DNA from 3 places in the Pseudarthrobacter sp. 05T312 genome. Region 2 is predicted to be linked to each of the others. Evidence: riboswitches for the same ligand, from Rfam matches in the RefSeq annotation. Region 2 holds a riboswitch; each other region holds the start of a gene.
What was found. Region 2 has a riboswitch for cyclic di-AMP ahead of AC1DIP_RS18190 (aggregation-promoting factor C-terminal-like domain-containing protein). Riboswitches for the same ligand answer to the same signal wherever they lie in the genome.

Region 1 (5,578 bases), on a different contig from region 2:
TGTGACAAGCTGCACGTCCAGACTAGCAAGGAGAGCCCTGACCGAGCCGTTGACCAGGGCGTTGCGTGAAGCCAGGGCGGCGCAGGAGCTTTTTAACCCAGCCGTGCTGTAAAAGCCTGCCAGCGGCTGGACCCTGCCGTCTTCGGAACAGGCCACCACCCCGCCCGGGCCGACGCCGGCATCGGACTGCAACAGTGCGTCCCGCAGCACTGCCACCGCCTGGGAGGCCAACGGCATGTCGCACGCCAGCACCAGGGAGTAGGGGGCTCCTCCACCGTTCCTCGCCAAGGTATCCAGGCCTGCGGCAATCGCAGCCGCGGGACCAGAAAAGGCCGGCTCCTCCCGGCATGCCAGCAGGCCGGCGGGGCGGATCGACGGGGGCAGCGGGTGGCTCTCCCCGGCTTCAGCCGGCAGGCCTCCCGCATCGCCGACAACCACGGTCAGCCGGGCACCGGCCGCCGCGGCAACGGCGCGCTCCAGGAGGGTTTGGCCACGGAAGACCAACGACTGCTTGGGTATGCCGCCCAGGCGGGATGATCGCCCCCCGGCAAGGATCAGGGCATCAAAGGCCAAGCTGTTCTTGTCCACTCCCCCAGCCTAGCGACCATCCCCTGTTCCGATGCCGGGAGGCGCCGGGAAACAGTCAGGCAGCGCGCTCCGGCAGCAGGAAGGGATCCCATGCGGGGGTCGGCTTCTCCAGTTCCTTGATCTGCCAGATCGTCCCGTGGGGGGGCTCGGGGACAAACCGAAGGGTCCACCCCATCTCGGCGGGAGTGTGGTCACCCTTGACGTTGTTGCACCGCAGGCAGGCGGCCACCAGGTTCTCCCAGGAATCGGCACCCCCACGCGACTTTGGGTGAACGTGGTCGATTGTGTGCGCGGCCTTGCCGCAGTACGCACATTTGTGGCCGTCCCGCCGGAGTACGCCCCTGCGGCTGACTGCCGTTGAGTGGTTGTACCGGGGCCGGATGTAACGGTTGAGGAGGATCACGGACGGGCGGCCCAGGACGTCGGTGGGTCCCACCACCGGGTCGTCCCCCTCGGCAACCACGCTTGCCTTGCCCGTGAGCACAAGCACCAGCGCCCGGCGGAAAGTGATAACCGCCAGCGGTTCATATCCAGCATTCAGAACGAGAGTGCGCATGCACTTACCTCTTCACGGCCGCACCCGTCAGGGGCACGAGGGCCGGCTGCCCTCGGCATGTCCGGGCTATGGATCGACATCACAAGAGTAAACAAAGAAGTGCAAAATCAGGTAATCGCCGCCCCGGAGGCCCATTCCGTCCCCGGGACAGGGAAAAGGCGGGGACTGCGGCGGCAACCCCAGTAAGCGCAAAGGACCCCCGCCTTGCTGGCGGGGGTCCTTTGGCAAGCAGTACACTGGCCGGCGCTGGTTCAGGCCGGCACGGGAATGCCTAACGTACGCGGATGGCTACCGGTCCGGAGCCAACATTGGCGCTGAAGACCACGGTGTCGTTGCCGTTGAAGCCGCCGTGGACGGCCATGCCGTTACCGGCGTAAACGGCGATGTGGGCCATGCCGCCGCCACCGTCGGCGTAGTACAGCAGGTCGCCGGGCTGGGCCTGCGACATGGGCACGGTGTCACCCAGCGACAGGTAGCCTGCCGGCCAGTCGTGGAAGTGGATGCCGACGGCGGCCAGTGCGTTGGTCACCAGCATGGTGCAGTCCTGGTGCACGCCGAGCTGGGCGTAAGCGGCGGAGAGGATGGCTGCACCCTTCCCGCTTGCGGAAACCTGGGGGGCGGGAGCGGTGGGAGCAGAGGCCGTAACAACCTTGGCCGTGGCCTTGGGAGCAGCAACAGGCTGCGCCACCGGAGCGGGAGCAGCTTCCTGCACCTGGACCTGGGGCTCAGGCTCTGCGACGGGAGCCGGCGTGGTGGTGACGGCAGGCTTCTCGTAGCTGATGGCAATGGTGGAAGCTGCGGAAATCGGGGCGTCGACGGCGGATTCGACTTCCAGCTGGGACGCCGGAGCGGAATCGCGCTTGACGTTGGCGTCGGCAGCGTTGGCTGCGAGGCCGCTGGTCAGGACCAGGCCGGAAGCCGCAGCGATAACAGCAGCCTGGCGGCCCATGCCACCGGCGTTGTCGCTGACAGCTTTGGCAATGATGGCGATCGAGTTGGTTTTGGTGACCTCGGCGCGGTGCCGTGCGGTAGCACGAGTCGTCATGAGTTCTCTCTTTCGTTTTTCCTTCGGACCGCGTGTAGGCAGGCAAAGGGGGCTGGACGCGCCGGCATCTTGGGGGTACGCCGGCGCATCCCGAACGGGGATCTGGTTTCTAGCGGAAAAGCTGTGGGCAAAGAAATAGCCCTTGGAGCGCTAAGCCCAAGAACTACTTGTTGAGGTGGTAGTACGAAGAGGTACCGGTGGCTGCGGGCGAGTGCAGCAGCGTGCCCTGGGAGGGGTTAAGCGCGCTGATCATCATGCCGTTGCCGACGTAGATGCCTACGTGCGCGCCACCATTCTGGACAACGAGGTCGCCCGGCTGCGGGGTGGAGGTGGGGGTCATGATGCTCCACGCGTTGGTGCGGGGGATGCTGATCCCGGCCTGCGCGTAGACCCACTGGACGAACCCGGAGCAGTCCCAGCCGGTGACCGGGCTGGTGCCGCCCCACACGTAGGCGTGGCCGATGCCGGTGTAGGCGATGGCTGCAATGCCGGAGGTTGCGGCGGACACAGTCTCGGCGGCCTTGGCGGCGGGAGCGGCGTCCTGGCCTGCGGTCGCGGTGGCGGCGCGCTCGGCTGGTGCGGTGGACTGGGGACGCACCGCTTCGACCTTCGGAGCGGCGGTGGTCTTGACGACCGGGCGCTCGAAGGAAACCGTCGCCGTGGGGGCAGCGGTGACGGCCAGTGCAGTCTGTGCCGAGCCGGATTCGGTGGATGCAGAGACACCGGCGGTGGTGTCAGCTGCGTTTGCCGGCAGGCCCATGCTCAGGATGAGGCCCGATGCGGCTGCCACTACGGCAGCCTGGCGGCCTACGGTCCCGGCATTTGCACTCACGGCCCTGGACACGGCGTCCAAGGGGCTGGTGCGAACCGTTTGCGCACGGTGGCGCGCAGAATGATGGCGTGAAGACACGAAGGTAGCCTCTCCCAATGCCTGCGAGGTGAGCTGTCGGATTCGGATGGGAGTCACCCGGCCACACTGCTTCCTGGGAAGCTCGTGACTTAACCCCAAGGCCTTCTGGAGAGAAGGCCAAAATTGGTTCCCCCGCCCCTGCCAGACGATGAAATGCGAACGGACCTTGAGCGGTGGCAGAGTTAGGCAATCCACTCAAGAGCGTCAACTTCGGAAAAGTTGACGCGAGTTAGACGGTACAGCAGTTTTGTTTCAATGTCACATTCAGGTCACGGCAGGTCACTGCGATCTGAGAGTGAGCAATCATTCGGTTACAGCCAGCCCATGGGATCGACCACTTCGCCGTTGACCTGCACCTCGAAGTGCAGGTGGCAGCCGGTGGAGGCACCCGTAGTGCCGCTGAGTGCCACGACTTCTCCACGGGAGACCGTCTGGCCCACCTTGACGTTGAAGGACGACAGGTGGTTGTACGTGGTTTCCAGCCCGTTGCCATGGTCGATGACCACCCGGTTTCCGCCGCCGAACTGGTGCCAGCCCGCGAAGGTAACGGTGCCGGTCGCAGCGGCCAGGACGGACGTCCCGCATTGCGCCACGAAGTCCTGGCCTCGGTGGAAGTCGCCGGAGCCGCCGGTAATCGGGCTCACCCGGTATCCGAACGGTGAGGCGGTGGTGAGGGTGGCAAGTGGTGCAGCCAGGGTGCCGGCCGACGCGGCCCGGGTGACCGAGCCCGCTGACTGGGCGCTCAGGAGCTGCTTGAGCTTCCCGTCGGGGTCAGCCTGGGTCACCACGGCCGAGCGGCTGAAGTCGATCTGGGCGCCAATATCGGCGGAAATCTGCGGCTGCGGACTGACGGAGGATGCCGCCAGGGGCGCGTTGCCGGACGCATCAGTGGCCATGACCGGGCTGGTGGCGGGCACTGTGACCGTCAGCACCAGGCCGGTGGCGGCCAGGGCGATTCCGGCCTTCTGGCCGATCCCGCTTGCGGCGGCGAATTCCGTTACCTGCCGCAGGGGCCCCCGGCGGCGGCGCGCGTCGCGATGCAGATCGCGGGGGCGCTCCGCTGCTGCGTCTTCGACAACCCGGGGTGCCGAAGGGGGGCTGGCTGCGCGGCGGCGCCCCCTGGAGGTCTGCGTGGTCAAGAAGGGTTCCTCTCTGGAAAAGCCTGCGGAGTTAGCTGTCGGATTCGGGTCAGAGAGATCAAGGACCCGGCCCGTCACGGCAAGCTTCTGCACAGGGGTATTCCCGGAAGAATCCTTCACTGGAGAGGCTTGCTGCTGACGGACTTCACCCCAAGGCAGTCCCCCGCTGCCGCTTGTGGTTCCCCCGCCTCTGCCAGTAACAACTCGTGCACCCGATCCGCTGGCAGAGCTCGGCTCCGGATCGGGTAACGCTTAAGTATCAACGAATGGTTCCACTATAGGGCCTTAAGACCCTAGGTAACAATTCCGTTATCTTTGCTTGGAAGTGCCTCGTCGGGGTACAAGGCCGGGCGTCAGGCCTGGGCCACGGCAACGAAAACGTGGGCGGCGACCTCGGGCGGCAGCTCCAGTGCGCCCTCGATGCCAGAGACCCGCACGGAGATGTAATCACCCACGCGTTCCAGCGCCACGGCGGCACCGGGCCGGATTCCGCCTTCGTCAAGTTGCGCCAGCAGTTCCGGTTCCACCTGGATTGGTTCAGCGAGCCGGCTGATGGTGACAACAGAGGCCGGAGCATAGCCCTTCATGGCCTCGACCAGGCTGATGGCCCCGTCGGCGCCACCGCGGGCAGGCTGTCCACCCAAAGCGGCGAGCCCGGGGATGGGGTTGCCGTAGGGCGATTCGGTGGGGTGGTCCAGCATCTCGTAAATGCGCCGCTCAACCCGCTCGCTCATGACATGTTCCCAGCGGCAGGCTTCGTCATGCACGTAGGCCCAGTCCAGGCCGATGACGTCGGCCAGCAGGCGTTCGGCCAGCCGGTGCTTGCGCATGACCTCGGTGGCCCGCTTGCGGCCGGTGTCCGTAAGTTCCAGGTGCCGGTCACCGGAGACGACCACGAGCCCGTCGCGCTCCATCCTGCCGATGGTCTGGGACACGGTAGGACCGGAGTGGCGCAGGCGCTCGGCAATACGGGCCCGGAGGGCGACGATGTTTTCTTCCTCAAGCTCCAGGATGGTCCTGAGGTACATCTCCGTAGTGTCGATCAGATCCGTCATCCAGCTCAGCTCCTCGAGCGCAGTACCTTGCGTTGTCCCACCGTATCGCCTCTTCCCGCGAGGTAGTTCGGGGGCCAGCTTAGCCTATTTTGAGTTTGTCCGAATAGCCGCGCTTCCTGCGGTACCGCACGGGCGGCCCGTCTCAATGTCTGGACTTTGGGCCCGCCGGCTCCCGCCGCCCCTGCCATTCAGGCAGAATGGTGAAGGCCCGCTGCGCAGCCATCGCCTGCTGCCGGCCGAGCCATGACCCGCCCGTCCGGACCAAACTTTCGTCCCCGCCGAATT
Region 2 (5,578 bases):
CGGTGCGATCATCGTATCCCTGGCCTTGCTGGGCGCCGAGGTGTACGACAACGTGGTGGATTCCGCTGGCCTGGCCAACCTGGACAAGCCAGCCCTGGCCCTCTCAGAGAGCCTGCGCAGCCCCGGACTCGACGCTTTCGTTACCGGCTTCACCAATATCGGCGGCGGAATCGGAATGCCCATCCTCGCCAGCATCCTCACCGCCTGGCTGACCTTCCTCAGCCGGAACTGGCGGCCCCTCATCCTGATTGGCGGAGCAGCGGCCGTCTCCATCATGGCCACGACGTTCGGTAAGAAGCTGGTGGGCCGCACGCGCCCGGACCACGCGGATGCGGTACCCCCTTACGAGGATTCACCGTCTTTCCCCAGTGGCCACACCCTGAACACCACCGTGGTGATCAGCCTGGTGGTGTACCTGATCTGCCTCCAGTTCCAGGCCATGGTGGTCCGCGTCTCGGCCATCACGGCCGGCACGCTTTTCATCATCGCCATGGGGCTGAGCCGCGTCTTCCTTGGCCACCACTGGCTGACCGATGTCATGGCCGGGTGGCTGCTCGGCCTGACCTGGGTGGGCGTGGTCATTCTGGCGCACAGGTTGTTCCACTTGGTCCGCAGGCGGGAGCATGCCGGTGCGGCGCCGTCGTTCGACCGTCCAATCGTCCGCGACGTGGTGGCCGAGGAAGTGCACCATAGGGGCGACGGCGGCAGTGAGCACGCCCACGGCGGCCACAACAAGGACACCGCCGGATGATAGTTTTGGGGGATGCGTACTCTCGTTGTTGACCACCCCCTGGTCGCCCACAAGCTCACCGTCCTGCGGGACAAGAACACGCCGTCGCCGGTCTTCCGGCAGCTGACGGAAGAGCTGGTGACGCTGCTGGCCTACGAAGCCACCCGGGAGGTCCGCACCGAGCCCGTCACCATCGAGACGCCTGTCAGCACCACCATCGGTACGGCGTTCACCAAGCCCACCCCGCTGGTGGTCCCCATCCTGCGCGCAGGCCTGGGTATGCTGGAGGGCATGACCAAGCTGGTCCCCACCGCCGAGGTGGGCTTCCTGGGCATGGCCCGGGATGAGGAAACGCTGGACATCATCACCTACGCCGAGCGCCTCCCCGAGGACCTGACCGGCCGGCAGGTATTTGTCCTGGACCCCATGCTGGCCACCGGCGGCACGCTGCGCGAAGCCATCAAGTTCCTGTTAAAGCGGGGCGCTTCGGACGTCACTTGCATCTGCCTGCTCGCGGCTCCGGAGGGCCTGGCCAAGCTGGAGGAGGAACTCGGCGACGCCAACGTGCACATCGTCCTGGCCTCCATCGATGAGAAGCTCAACGAGAAGTCCTACATCGTTCCCGGACTGGGCGACGCCGGCGACCGCCTCTACGGCATCGCCGGGTAGCCTCCCGCCTTTCAGGACTCGACCTGTCGGGACAAGGGCCTTTTTCGACGGCCCCATTTGCGCTGGGCCTTTCCGGGCCGGTGCGCCGCCGCTAGCCTGTGCGGATGGACTGGAAACTCGAACTTGCCTTTGTCCCCGTCTCCGACGTTGACCGCGCCAAGGATTTCTACGTCAACAAGGTGGGCTTCAACGCCGACTACGACGAGCGGCCCTCGGACGACATCCGCTTCGTGCAGCTTACGCCGCCCGGTTCGGCCTGCTCCATCTGCATTGGCGAGGGGCTGACGGACGCACCTCCCGGCACCGGCGCAAACCTGCAGCTGGTGGTCAGCGACATCACGGCAGCTCAGGACTTCCTGAAGAACAACGGCGTGGATGTCAGCGACGTGGACGTCCAGGACTGGGGCCACTTCGTGTATTTCGCCGATCCGGACGGCAACAGGTGGTCTGTCCAGTACATCCCGTGGCGTAACCCCGGGGCAGGCGCGGCGCAGAGCCCTGCACCTTAAACCACTGTGGGCCGCATCCCTCGGGATGCGGCCCGCAGTCTAGGCGGTATTTCCTGCCGGGCCCCACTCCAAGGCGTACGACGGCGGGGGCCGGGACGCGTCGTCGGGCGGCCGTCAATGCTGGAAAGGCTCAGCTGAAGGTGCCGCTTCGTCGCGTTGCGGCAGGGGAGTGGTGCCTAGTACCAGTTGTGCGCCAGGTGGAAGCTCAGTGCGCCGCAGGGGGACTGGTAGCTCTTCTTGATGTAATCCAGGCCCCAGTTGATCTGGGTGCGGTAGTTGGTGAGGTAGTCCGCGCCGGAGCTGGCCATCTTCTCGGCCGGGAGGGATTGGACGATTCCGTACGCCCCGCTGCTGGGATTGGTGGCCGTGGTGGTCCAGTCGGATTCCTTGGTCCACAGGGTCTGCAGGCACTGCATCTGGTCCGGTCCCCAGCCGAACGTGGCCAGTTGGCCGGCCGCGTAGGCCTGGGCGCCCGCAGGATCGTTGACCGCGACGGCGGGTGCAGGCTCGGGTGCGGGGGCAGGGGCGGGCGCCGGTGCGGGAGCAGGCGCAGGGGCTGCCGGTGCGGGAGCGGCGGGCGCTGCTGCCGGAGCCGGTTCAGCCGCCTGCGGCGCTACGCTGATGGCTGCGGGAGCGGGGCTCTCCACCGGGTTGGAGCGGATTTCGCTCTTCTCGATGCTCATTTGGGCGTCAGCTGCTGCCGTGTTTGACTGGGTGGACGATGCCGGGGCCATGCTGCTGGTGGCCTGTCCGGCCGCGCCTACCCCGACCAGCACCGCGCACGATGCCGCAAGAACTGCGGCGCGCTGGCCGAGGGTGGTCTTCTTGGCCTGCTGCTTGGCCCTGTGTTTAGCGTGCAGGCATGATTCTGCCGTGTTTTTGGACATGATTGATCGCCTCTCACACCTGCGGAGTTAGCTGTCGGGTTCGGATGAGGGCATCCGGCCGTACGGAATGAAAATCACGTACTGGCTTAACCCCAAGGGCAGTTATTGCCCGGGACGGTGGGTCCCCCGCCTCTGCCGTTGCTCAATCGGAATCCGGGGAAGCGGCAGAGCTTGGCGTCAACCCGGGATATGCGGTCCGAACGGGGACCGCACCCAATCGACGGTACAGGAAGATTAAGCGGAAGTCACGTTTAGGTAACGGAAGTCACGGATCCAGCGCGTCGGTTTGCGGCAGCGCGAACGGAGGAGTGATGGCCTGAGGCAGTCCGGCCCGCAGGGACTTCCGGCCCGGGCCGGACTGCTTCGCTACTGGCCAGACAGGGCGTACACCGTGGTGCCGCCGATGCTCTGCGCCTGGAAATTGGCTGCCACCCACTCAGTAATCCGGGTTGCCTCATCCGAGCCGCTGGAGGAACGCATGGTTCCGCCCGCGATGAAGAAATGGATCCTTCCCTGGGACACCAGCTCCTGGAACTGCGCCAGCGTTGGGGAGGGGTCGGTGCCGTTGAAGCCGCCCACCGCCATGACCGGAAGTTCGGTTGCCAGTTGGTAACCGGCGGCGTTGTTGGAACCCACCACGGCCGCGGCCCAGGTGTAGCTTGACGCCCCGGCCTGGAGCGCGGTGACCAGGTCGGCCGACGGCGTGGGTGCACCCAGGAGCCCGCCCATGCCTCCGCTGCGGTTCCCGGCAAACCCCGTGCCGCCTTGGGTGCCTTGCTGCCGGAAGCCTTGTCCTCGTGTGCCTTGTCCCGGTGTGCCTTGGGCTGCGTTGCCCGTGCTCCCCGTGCCACTGGGGCCGAATCCGTTCCGGTTGCCCCCGGCGCCACCGGGTGCGCCGCCCGGCCCCGCACCGAACCCTGTCGTGGGTCCTGCGCTGACGATTGCCCCGCTGTGCGCCGCCGACGCCGTGGAGACGGAGTAGGCCAGCGGCCCGGCGAGCGACGCAGCAACGGCGAGCGCCGCCGTCGTCCGCTGCAGGGAGCGGCGGCCCAGGAACCGGTTGAGGCCCACTCCGGCCGCCGCGGCCAGGCCTGCTGCCAGCACCAGCCAGCGCAGCCACGGACCGTAGGCCGATGTGGTGCCCAGCAGCGAAAACGCCGTCAGGGCGGCCGCTGCCACCGCCGCCGCGAGCAGGATTGCAGCGGCCGGCTGCTGCCTGTGCTGCCACAGGAGGACAGCGCCCAGGCCGGTAAGCCCAGCAATTCCCGGCGCGAGCGCCACAGCGTAGTAGGGGTGGATGATGCCGGCCATGAAGCTGAACACCAGGCCCGTCACCAGGACCCACGAGCCCCAGGCCACCACCGACGCACGCACCGGATCCGTCCGCGGTGCCCGCCGGCCCACCCACAGCAGGCCCGCCGCAAGGATCAGGGCGGAGGGAAGCAGCCACGCTATCTGGCCCCCGAACTCGCTGTTGAACATCCGGAACAGGCCGGGGACGCCCCACCCGTTGCCGCCGCCCACGCTGCCCGTCTCGTCGCCCGTCAGCCGCCCCAACCCGTTGTAGCCAAGGGTGAGTTCCAGGATGGAGTTGTCCTGCGACCCGCCAATGTAGGGCCGCATGCCGGCAGGCGTCAGCTCCACGGCCGCGAGCCACCAGCCCGCGGAAACCACCATCGCTGCCCCCGCCGCCGCCAGCCCCAGGAGGCGCCGGCCCAGCCTGCCCGGCGCCGCGACCAGGTAGGCCACGGCGAACCCGGGAACCACCAGCAGGACCTGCAGTTGCTTGGCCAGGAAGCCTAAGCCCAGGAACACGCCGGCCAGCAGGAGCCAGCGCAACCGGCCCTCCTGGATTGCACGGAGGACCCCGTACGCGGCGGCAGTCATGAGCAGCACCAGCAGGGCGTCCGGGTTGTTGAACCGGAACATCAGCGTGGCAACCGGCGTGAGGGCGAGGACGGCAGCGCCCAGCAACCCGGCCCTGTGGGCGAGGGCGGCGTCACCGGTGGCGTGTGCCGCTGCCCGGCGCACCGCAAGGTGGAGCAGCCAGGCGGCCCCGACCCCCATTAGCGCTTGCGGGACCAGGATGCTCCACGGGCTTAAACCGAAGATCCGGACGGACAGCCCCATGATCCACAACGAGGCCGGCGGCTTGTCCACCGTGATGGAGTTGGCGGCGTCCGAGGAACCGAAGAACCACGCGGTCCAGTCCTGCGATCCCGCCTGGGCCGCGGCGGAATAGAACGCGTTGGCCCAGCCTGATGCGCCGAGGTTCCAGAGGTACAGCACGGCCGTTCCTGCCAGTACCGCCGCCAGTTCCAGGTGCCGGCGGAGGGCCAGGGGATCCCGTGGAAGCCGGCCGGACTGTGTTCCGCCGTCCCCGGAAGTCCGGGCTCCGGCCTTCCGGTCTTCGGCTGCGCGTGCTTCGGTTGCGCGGTCTTCGGCTGCGCGTGCCCCGGAGGGCCGCTCAACGCCGGCCGCGGTGCGTGGGTACGGCGGGGTCCGGTAGTGGCTGGCCATGGCGTGCTACTCCGCCAGGCGGTAGACGGTGGAGTTGCCCACGGTCTGTGCCTGGAAGTTCGCCTGTACCCAGGCGGCCACCTCGGAGTTGCCGCCGCGGCCGCCCATGCCGCCTCCGCCCATGCCGCCGCCCTGGATGTAGTATCCGATCTCGCCCCTGGACACCATGTCCTGGAACTCGGCGAGCGTGGGGTACGGATCCCCGCCGTTCCAGCCGCCCAGCGCGATGACGTTGGTGTTCGTTGCCAATTCCAGGCTGGCTG
Region 3 (5,578 bases), on a different contig from region 2:
TGGAGGAGCGGAGCTTCTTGGCATCGATGCCACCGAAGATGTTTTCGGCGGACTGGTCGGCATGGTTCGCCAGGACCAGCGCGCACTCCAGCAGCCGTGGACCCAGCACCTCGTGGTCCAAGTACGCGCGCGCCTCCGCAAGGGACGAAATGGCATACCTGCGTGACGTGTCGCTCTGCCCCAGCCCGGCAAGCTGCGGGAAGACAAACCACATCCAATGCCCCGACTTAGTGCCCACCTGCAGCTCGCCCAGCGCCTGCTCATAGGTTCCGCCGGTGTTTTGCGCGGCAACAAAACGCTCAAGGTCAAACGGCTCATTCATGTGGATCTCCTCGGTGCGTTTCAAATGGACAAGTCTTCTTCAAGGGCGTCCGCTGCCGCCCGGAGCCCGGGGTCCGGATCTTCCCGCCACCGGGCCAGGACAACACCGGCCCGCTGCCGCTCACGCCCGCCCAGCCCCGCCAGCAGCGGGACCAGGACGTCGGAAAGCAGGGGCGCCGCCAGGTCCCCTGCCCGGGCGGAACGGAGGAACCCCTCCAGCCGGGTCAGGTCGGAATGCCGGAGCAGCCTTACCCGCGTCTGCAGCAGCACCACGGCGGCGAGGCGGCGCTCGAACACCGGCCGCGAACCGGGCCGCGGCTGTCCCCACAGGGCGGAGGCCAGCATGACGGTACCGTCGTGGTCCAGGTCCTTGAATTTCCGCAGCGCGTCACGGACCGTCCCCCGGACGGCCCCCACCGACGATCCATAGGAGGCCAGCTGCCCGCCCAGCCGGCTCCCGACGTCGTCGGCCCGGTACCAGGAGCCCTCATTCTGCAGCGTCCGGTCGACGAAGTCCGCCGCCGCCGACACCACCTCCGCGGTCCCGGTCATCGCCCGCGGCCGGACGAGGCGTGCAGGATGCAGAACGGCGTCCACGGCCGCGCTTCCAGGCGGCCCTCGGCAATAGGCTCCCCGCACACCGCGCAGGTACCATAGGTTCCCGCGGCCAGCCGCGCCAGGGCTTCCTCAATCTGTCCAAGCCCGGCCGAGCTTTGTTTCAGGAGCGCTGAAGCCTGGGAGAGTTCGAAGCCAATGGTGGCACCCTCGGGATCGTGCTCGTCATCCACATTGGAGTCCTGGCGCGCCGAATTTGCGGCTTCGATATCTGCCCGCAGCGCCGGCAGCAGTGCCAAGCGCCGCGCCCGCTCCTCTTCGAGCAGCGCGCGGAACCGTTCGAAATCAGGCATGGAAACAGCCTAACGCGTCAATCAGTACCAGTTCAGGGCCACAGAGTGGTTCCAGGCCGCGCACGGGGAACCATACCGGTCCTTGATGTAGCCAAGGCCCCAGTCGACCTGCGTGCGGTAGCTGGTGAGCCAGTCGCTGCCGGCACTGGCGTACTTGCCCGGCGGCAGCGCCTGGGCTATTCCATAGGCACCGGAGTAGGCGTTGGTGGCGGTGGTCAGCCAGCTGGACTCCTTGGTCCACAGCTGGGCCAGGCACAGGAACTGGTCCTGGCCCCACCCGAAGGCGGCCAGGCGCCCGGATGCGTAGCTTTTCGCTCCGGCCGGATCGTTCACCGCGCCGCCGGGAATGGAAGGAACGACGACGGCGGGCGGAACCGGCAGGGCCGGCGCTTCCGGGGCGGCCGGTCCGGGATCGACGGCGGGAAGCGGGGCCGGAACGGGTTGGACACCGCCGGGCTGGTCAGGACCCGCCGGGGCAGGGTTTGCTGCGGGCGCTGGCGCCTTCGGCTGCTGCGCCGCCGCGGCGGCAGCCCTGGCCGCCGCCTCCGCCTGCTGCCGTGCCTGCTCCTCCGCGGCGGCGCGCTTGGCCGCCTGGGCCGCCTCGTAGGCTGCCTGCGCCGCCTGGCCCTGGCGGTACTCACCCTCAAGGGCCGCCGTCGTGCCCTTCAGGGCTGCGAGCTGGGCTGTCAGTTCGCCGCCATGCCGCTGTCCCTCCGCGACTTGCCGGGCCAGCGAATCCTGGGCCGCGCGGGCGGAATCCAACGTTGCCTTCGCCTCCGCGGAAAGCCGCTCCTGCTCGCTCCTGGCAACCTTTTCCTGGTCGGCAAGGGCGGCGGCGGTCTTTTCCGCAGCCGCCGCCTTAGCGACCAGGGCCGCAGTCTTGTCCCCCACGAGCTTTACCAGGTTGAGTCCCTGGACACTGTTGGTTCCCAAGGCATCCAGCGCCACGAAGAACCCTGCGTTGGTTCCGCCGGTCTTGTAGGACTCGACTGCCAAGGCGCCGAGGTCTTTCCGGTACCGCGCCAACTCCGCGTTGACCTGGGCGGCCCGGCCGGACAGTGTTTCCAGGCGGGAAGAAGCTGCCTGCAGCCCGGCGGCGGCGGCAGCATACCCGGCCGCCGAGCGGACGGCCGCTTCCCCTGCCGCCGCAGACTTTGCCTCAAGGCCGGACAGCAGCCCGTTGATGGTGGTGATCTCCGCTGCCTTCGAAGCTTCCGAGGACTGGGCCGCCTGCACGTCTGCCCAAGAGGGGTACCCGCCGGGCGGAGGCGGGTCGTCGGCAGCGGCCGGAAGGACAACGGTGGCGGCCAGGGCAACAGCCACCAGGCTCCCGAGCAAAGGGAACCTGGCGGTGGTCACGAACAGGGGCATAGTCCCGAAGCTTACCGGCGGATTGGTGGGTCACACAGGAAGCCGTTTCCACATTGTTACCGTGAACGGCGGCGCTGGCATCAGCCGAGGTCAGACCGCAGGCAGGCTTATCGTCCACACGTTTGCGCAATTCGAGAGGGCAGCCTCGTATGTTATCTAAATGTGACAATCGGCGTGCACATGGGTTAGGGTCGTCAGGTGTCCCTCCCAGACGGGACATTCCCGTCAGTATGCCGAGCCCTGCCGCTGACCATGGGATCCAACCGCTCCAGTTGGCAGGGACGGGGGAACCAAGTTTCCACGGCCACATGTGGCCTAGGGGTTAAGTCGAAAGCGCCTCCCTCCATCGCGGGGCCGCTTCCGGCCGGGTATCTCCAGCCCGAACCCGACAGCTCACCCCGCAGGCATGGGAGAGGCGATCAACCGTGTCAAAAAATTCCATTCCAGCCCGTCACCGCGCGACTCCGGCCCGCTCCATTGTGCTCGAGGGCCTCGCCGTAACCGCCAAGTCGCAGGCCCGCTCACTGGGCCGCCCGGCGCTTGCTGTGGCAGCAGCGTCCGGCATTGCGTTCGGCGTCGGCGCCCCGGCGCACGCTGGTGTAACCGCACCGGACACCACTGAACAGACCAGCGTGCAGGCCACCGCCCCGGCACCGGCTGCAGCCCCTGCCGCTGCAGCAGGGAATGTCCACACCGTCGTTTCCGGCGACACCCTCGGCGCCATTGCCGCGGCGTACGGCGTCAACCTCAATGACGTCCTGTCCGCCAACGGCCTGGGCCTTTCCTCGGTCATTTACCCGGGCGACCAGATCCAGATTCCCGGCGCCGGCTACACCGCAGCGCCGGCACCGGCCCCTGCTGCAGCACCCGTGCAGGCGGCAGCCGCCACCGCACCGGCCAACACCGGCATGAACATGTCCTACGCCTCCGCCACGCCTGTAGCTTCCACTACCGGCTCGGGCACCGGAGCCGCGATCCTCGCCTCGGCCTACAGCCAGCTGGGCGTCCAGCAGGACTGCACCGCAATGGTTGAGAAGGCACTGCGCTCGGTCGGCAAGTCCGTAGGCGACCTGGCCCCCACCCAGTTCTTCCAGTACGGCACGGTGGTGGGCGCTCCCGCCCCCGGTGACCTGATCATCACCTCCGGCCACGTGGGCGTTTACGCAGGCAACGGCCAGGTTGTCAGCGGCGGCGTCAACGGCTTCGACACGGAGGTGCACTCCATCAGCTGGCTCGGCGGGTACTCCGCAGTGCGCGTAGCCTAGTCTTCGCCGGTCCGGCCCGCTTGGCGGTGCCGACCATTGTGGGAGGGTGGCAGCCGGGAAACCGGCTGCCACCCTCCTGCCGTTAAAGCACTCGACGGGCCGCCGCGGTCAGGTCCCGCAAAACGTCATGTAGCTGCCGAAGTCCTCAGGGGGCCCTTGAAGATAGCGTTCGAGGCCGGGCCGTTCATTGAAGGGGTCGCTGACAGCCGCCAGCAGTTGCTGCAACGGCCCCCGGTCCCCGCCGGTTGCTGCCGACAGCGCCTCCTCCACAAGGTGATTCCGGGGAATGTACGCGGGATTCACGCTGTCCATCAGCTCCGCGGCCGGCTTGAGCTCGTGCCACCGCACCAGCCAGGAATCGAGGGCGGCAAGGTCAGGGACCATGCCGCGCACGGGCCGGCGGTCCCCACGGGCGGCTTTACCCAGGTTGCGGAAGAACAGGGTGTAGTCCACGGGTCCGTCCTTGAGGATGTCGAGGACATCATCCACCAGGGCCCCGGCAACGCCGTTTTCATCGGCGCTGTCCAGGCCCAGCTTGGCCGTCATTCCGCGGGTCCAGGCCTTGCTGTACTGGCCCCGGAAACCGCCCAGGACCTCCACTGCCGGGGCCACGGCTTTCTCCGGGTCCTGGTCAATCAGCGGCAGCATGGCCTCGGCGAGCCTGGCCAGGTTCCATTCGGCCAGGACCGGCTGGTTGGCATAGGCATAGCGTCCGCCGACGTCGATGGAACTGTAGACGGCGGCGGGGTTGAAGGCGTCCATAAACGCGCAGGGCCCGTAATCGATGGTCTCCCCCGAGATGGTCATGTTGTCCGTATTCATGACCCCGTGCACGAAGCCGACGAGCATCCACCGGGCGATGAGCTCTGCCTGGGCGGAAACGACCGCGGCGAACAGCGCAAGGTAGGGGTTGGCGGCACCGGCCGCATGCGGGTAGTGCCTGCTGATGGCATGGTCCGCCAGGCGCTTCAGGAGGTCCATGTTTTCGGTTGCGCGCGCGTACTGGAAGCTGCCAACGCGCAGGTGGCTGCCCGCTACCCGCGCCAGGACGGCGCCGGGCAGCATATCATCGCGCCGGACCTGCCGCCCGGTGGCCACCACGGCGAGCGAACGGGTGGTGGGGATGCGCAGTGCATGCATGGCCTCACTGACAATGTATTCACGCAGCATGGGCCCGACGACGGCACGGCCATCCCCGGCGCGGGCGAAGGGCGTCCGCCCCGAGCCTTTGAGGTGGACGTCCAGGAGGCGGCCCCGCCGGTCAATGACCTCGCCCAACAGCAGGGCCCGCCCGTCACCGAGCAGCGGCGAGTACCCGCCAAACTGATGTCCGGCGTACGCCTGTGCCACAGGTGTAGCACCCGCTGGAACGTGGTTTCCCACCAAAAGCCGCACACCCTCGGGGCTGCGCAGGTACTGCGGGTCAAGGCCCAGGTCTGCTGCCAGTTTGTCATTCAGGACGAGAAGCTCCGGGCTGGGCGCTTCCTCGGCCCGCCAGGGTACGGCGAGTTCCGCCAGTTCCCGGGCGAAACGGCCATCGAACGTGACCGTGGATTCAGCTGCTGCCGTCATGGTTTAACCCTATCGCCGTTGTTGGGCCGGCAGCCTCCCGCTCCGGCTGCCGCCGCCGCGGAACAGGGATGCGGTCAAGGTCCTTGGCGGCGATCACGGTAACCCCCGGGGCCCGCGCCTGGGCCTGGTCTGCCAGGACGG

Region 1: it holds a riboswitch for cyclic di-AMP, as region 2 does, so the genes downstream of both, AC1DIP_RS12815 (NlpC/P60 family protein) here and AC1DIP_RS18190 (aggregation-promoting factor C-terminal-like domain-containing protein) in region 2, are expected to answer to the same signal.
Region 3: it holds a riboswitch for cyclic di-AMP, as region 2 does, so the genes downstream of both, AC1DIP_RS08365 (LysM peptidoglycan-binding domain-containing protein) here and AC1DIP_RS18190 (aggregation-promoting factor C-terminal-like domain-containing protein) in region 2, are expected to answer to the same signal.

Annotation. Positions count from the first base shown of each region.
Region 1 covers NZ_JBFTLY010000008.1:133,847-139,424, forward strand. The annotation lists gene mobA (molybdenum cofactor guanylyltransferase) at 1-588, opposite strand, end outside; gene AC1DIP_RS12805 (HNH endonuclease) at 644-1,144, opposite strand; gene AC1DIP_RS12810 (NlpC/P60 family protein) at 1,416-2,189, opposite strand; gene AC1DIP_RS12815 (NlpC/P60 family protein) at 2,353-3,033, opposite strand; cyclic di-AMP (ydaO/yuaA leader) riboswitch at 3,104-3,282, opposite strand; gene AC1DIP_RS12820 (peptidoglycan DD-metalloendopeptidase family protein) at 3,411-4,238, opposite strand; cyclic di-AMP (ydaO/yuaA leader) riboswitch at 4,243-4,443, opposite strand; gene AC1DIP_RS12825 (iron-dependent transcriptional repressor DtxR) at 4,592-5,293, opposite strand.
Region 2 covers NZ_JBFTLY010000018.1:82,108-87,685, reverse strand. The annotation lists gene AC1DIP_RS18205 (phosphatase PAP2 family protein) at 1-751, shown strand, start outside; gene upp (uracil phosphoribosyltransferase) at 764-1,399, shown strand; gene AC1DIP_RS18195 (VOC family protein) at 1,504-1,908, shown strand; gene AC1DIP_RS18190 (aggregation-promoting factor C-terminal-like domain-containing protein) at 2,085-2,795, opposite strand; cyclic di-AMP (ydaO/yuaA leader) riboswitch at 2,801-2,964, opposite strand; gene AC1DIP_RS18185 (ArnT family glycosyltransferase) at 3,162-5,315, opposite strand; gene AC1DIP_RS18180 (glycosyltransferase family 39 protein) at 5,322-5,578, opposite strand, start outside.
Region 3 covers NZ_JBFTLY010000004.1:142,397-147,974, forward strand. The annotation lists gene AC1DIP_RS08345 (DUF1810 family protein) at 1-322, opposite strand, end outside; gene AC1DIP_RS08350 (DNA alkylation repair protein) at 343-873, opposite strand; gene AC1DIP_RS08355 (TraR/DksA family transcriptional regulator) at 870-1,229, opposite strand; gene AC1DIP_RS08360 (aggregation-promoting factor C-terminal-like domain-containing protein) at 1,251-2,600, opposite strand; cyclic di-AMP (ydaO/yuaA leader) riboswitch at 2,852-3,022, shown strand; gene AC1DIP_RS08365 (LysM peptidoglycan-binding domain-containing protein) at 3,026-3,865, shown strand; gene AC1DIP_RS08370 (protein adenylyltransferase SelO) at 3,974-5,437, opposite strand; gene AC1DIP_RS08375 (ribonuclease Z) at 5,421-5,578, opposite strand, start outside.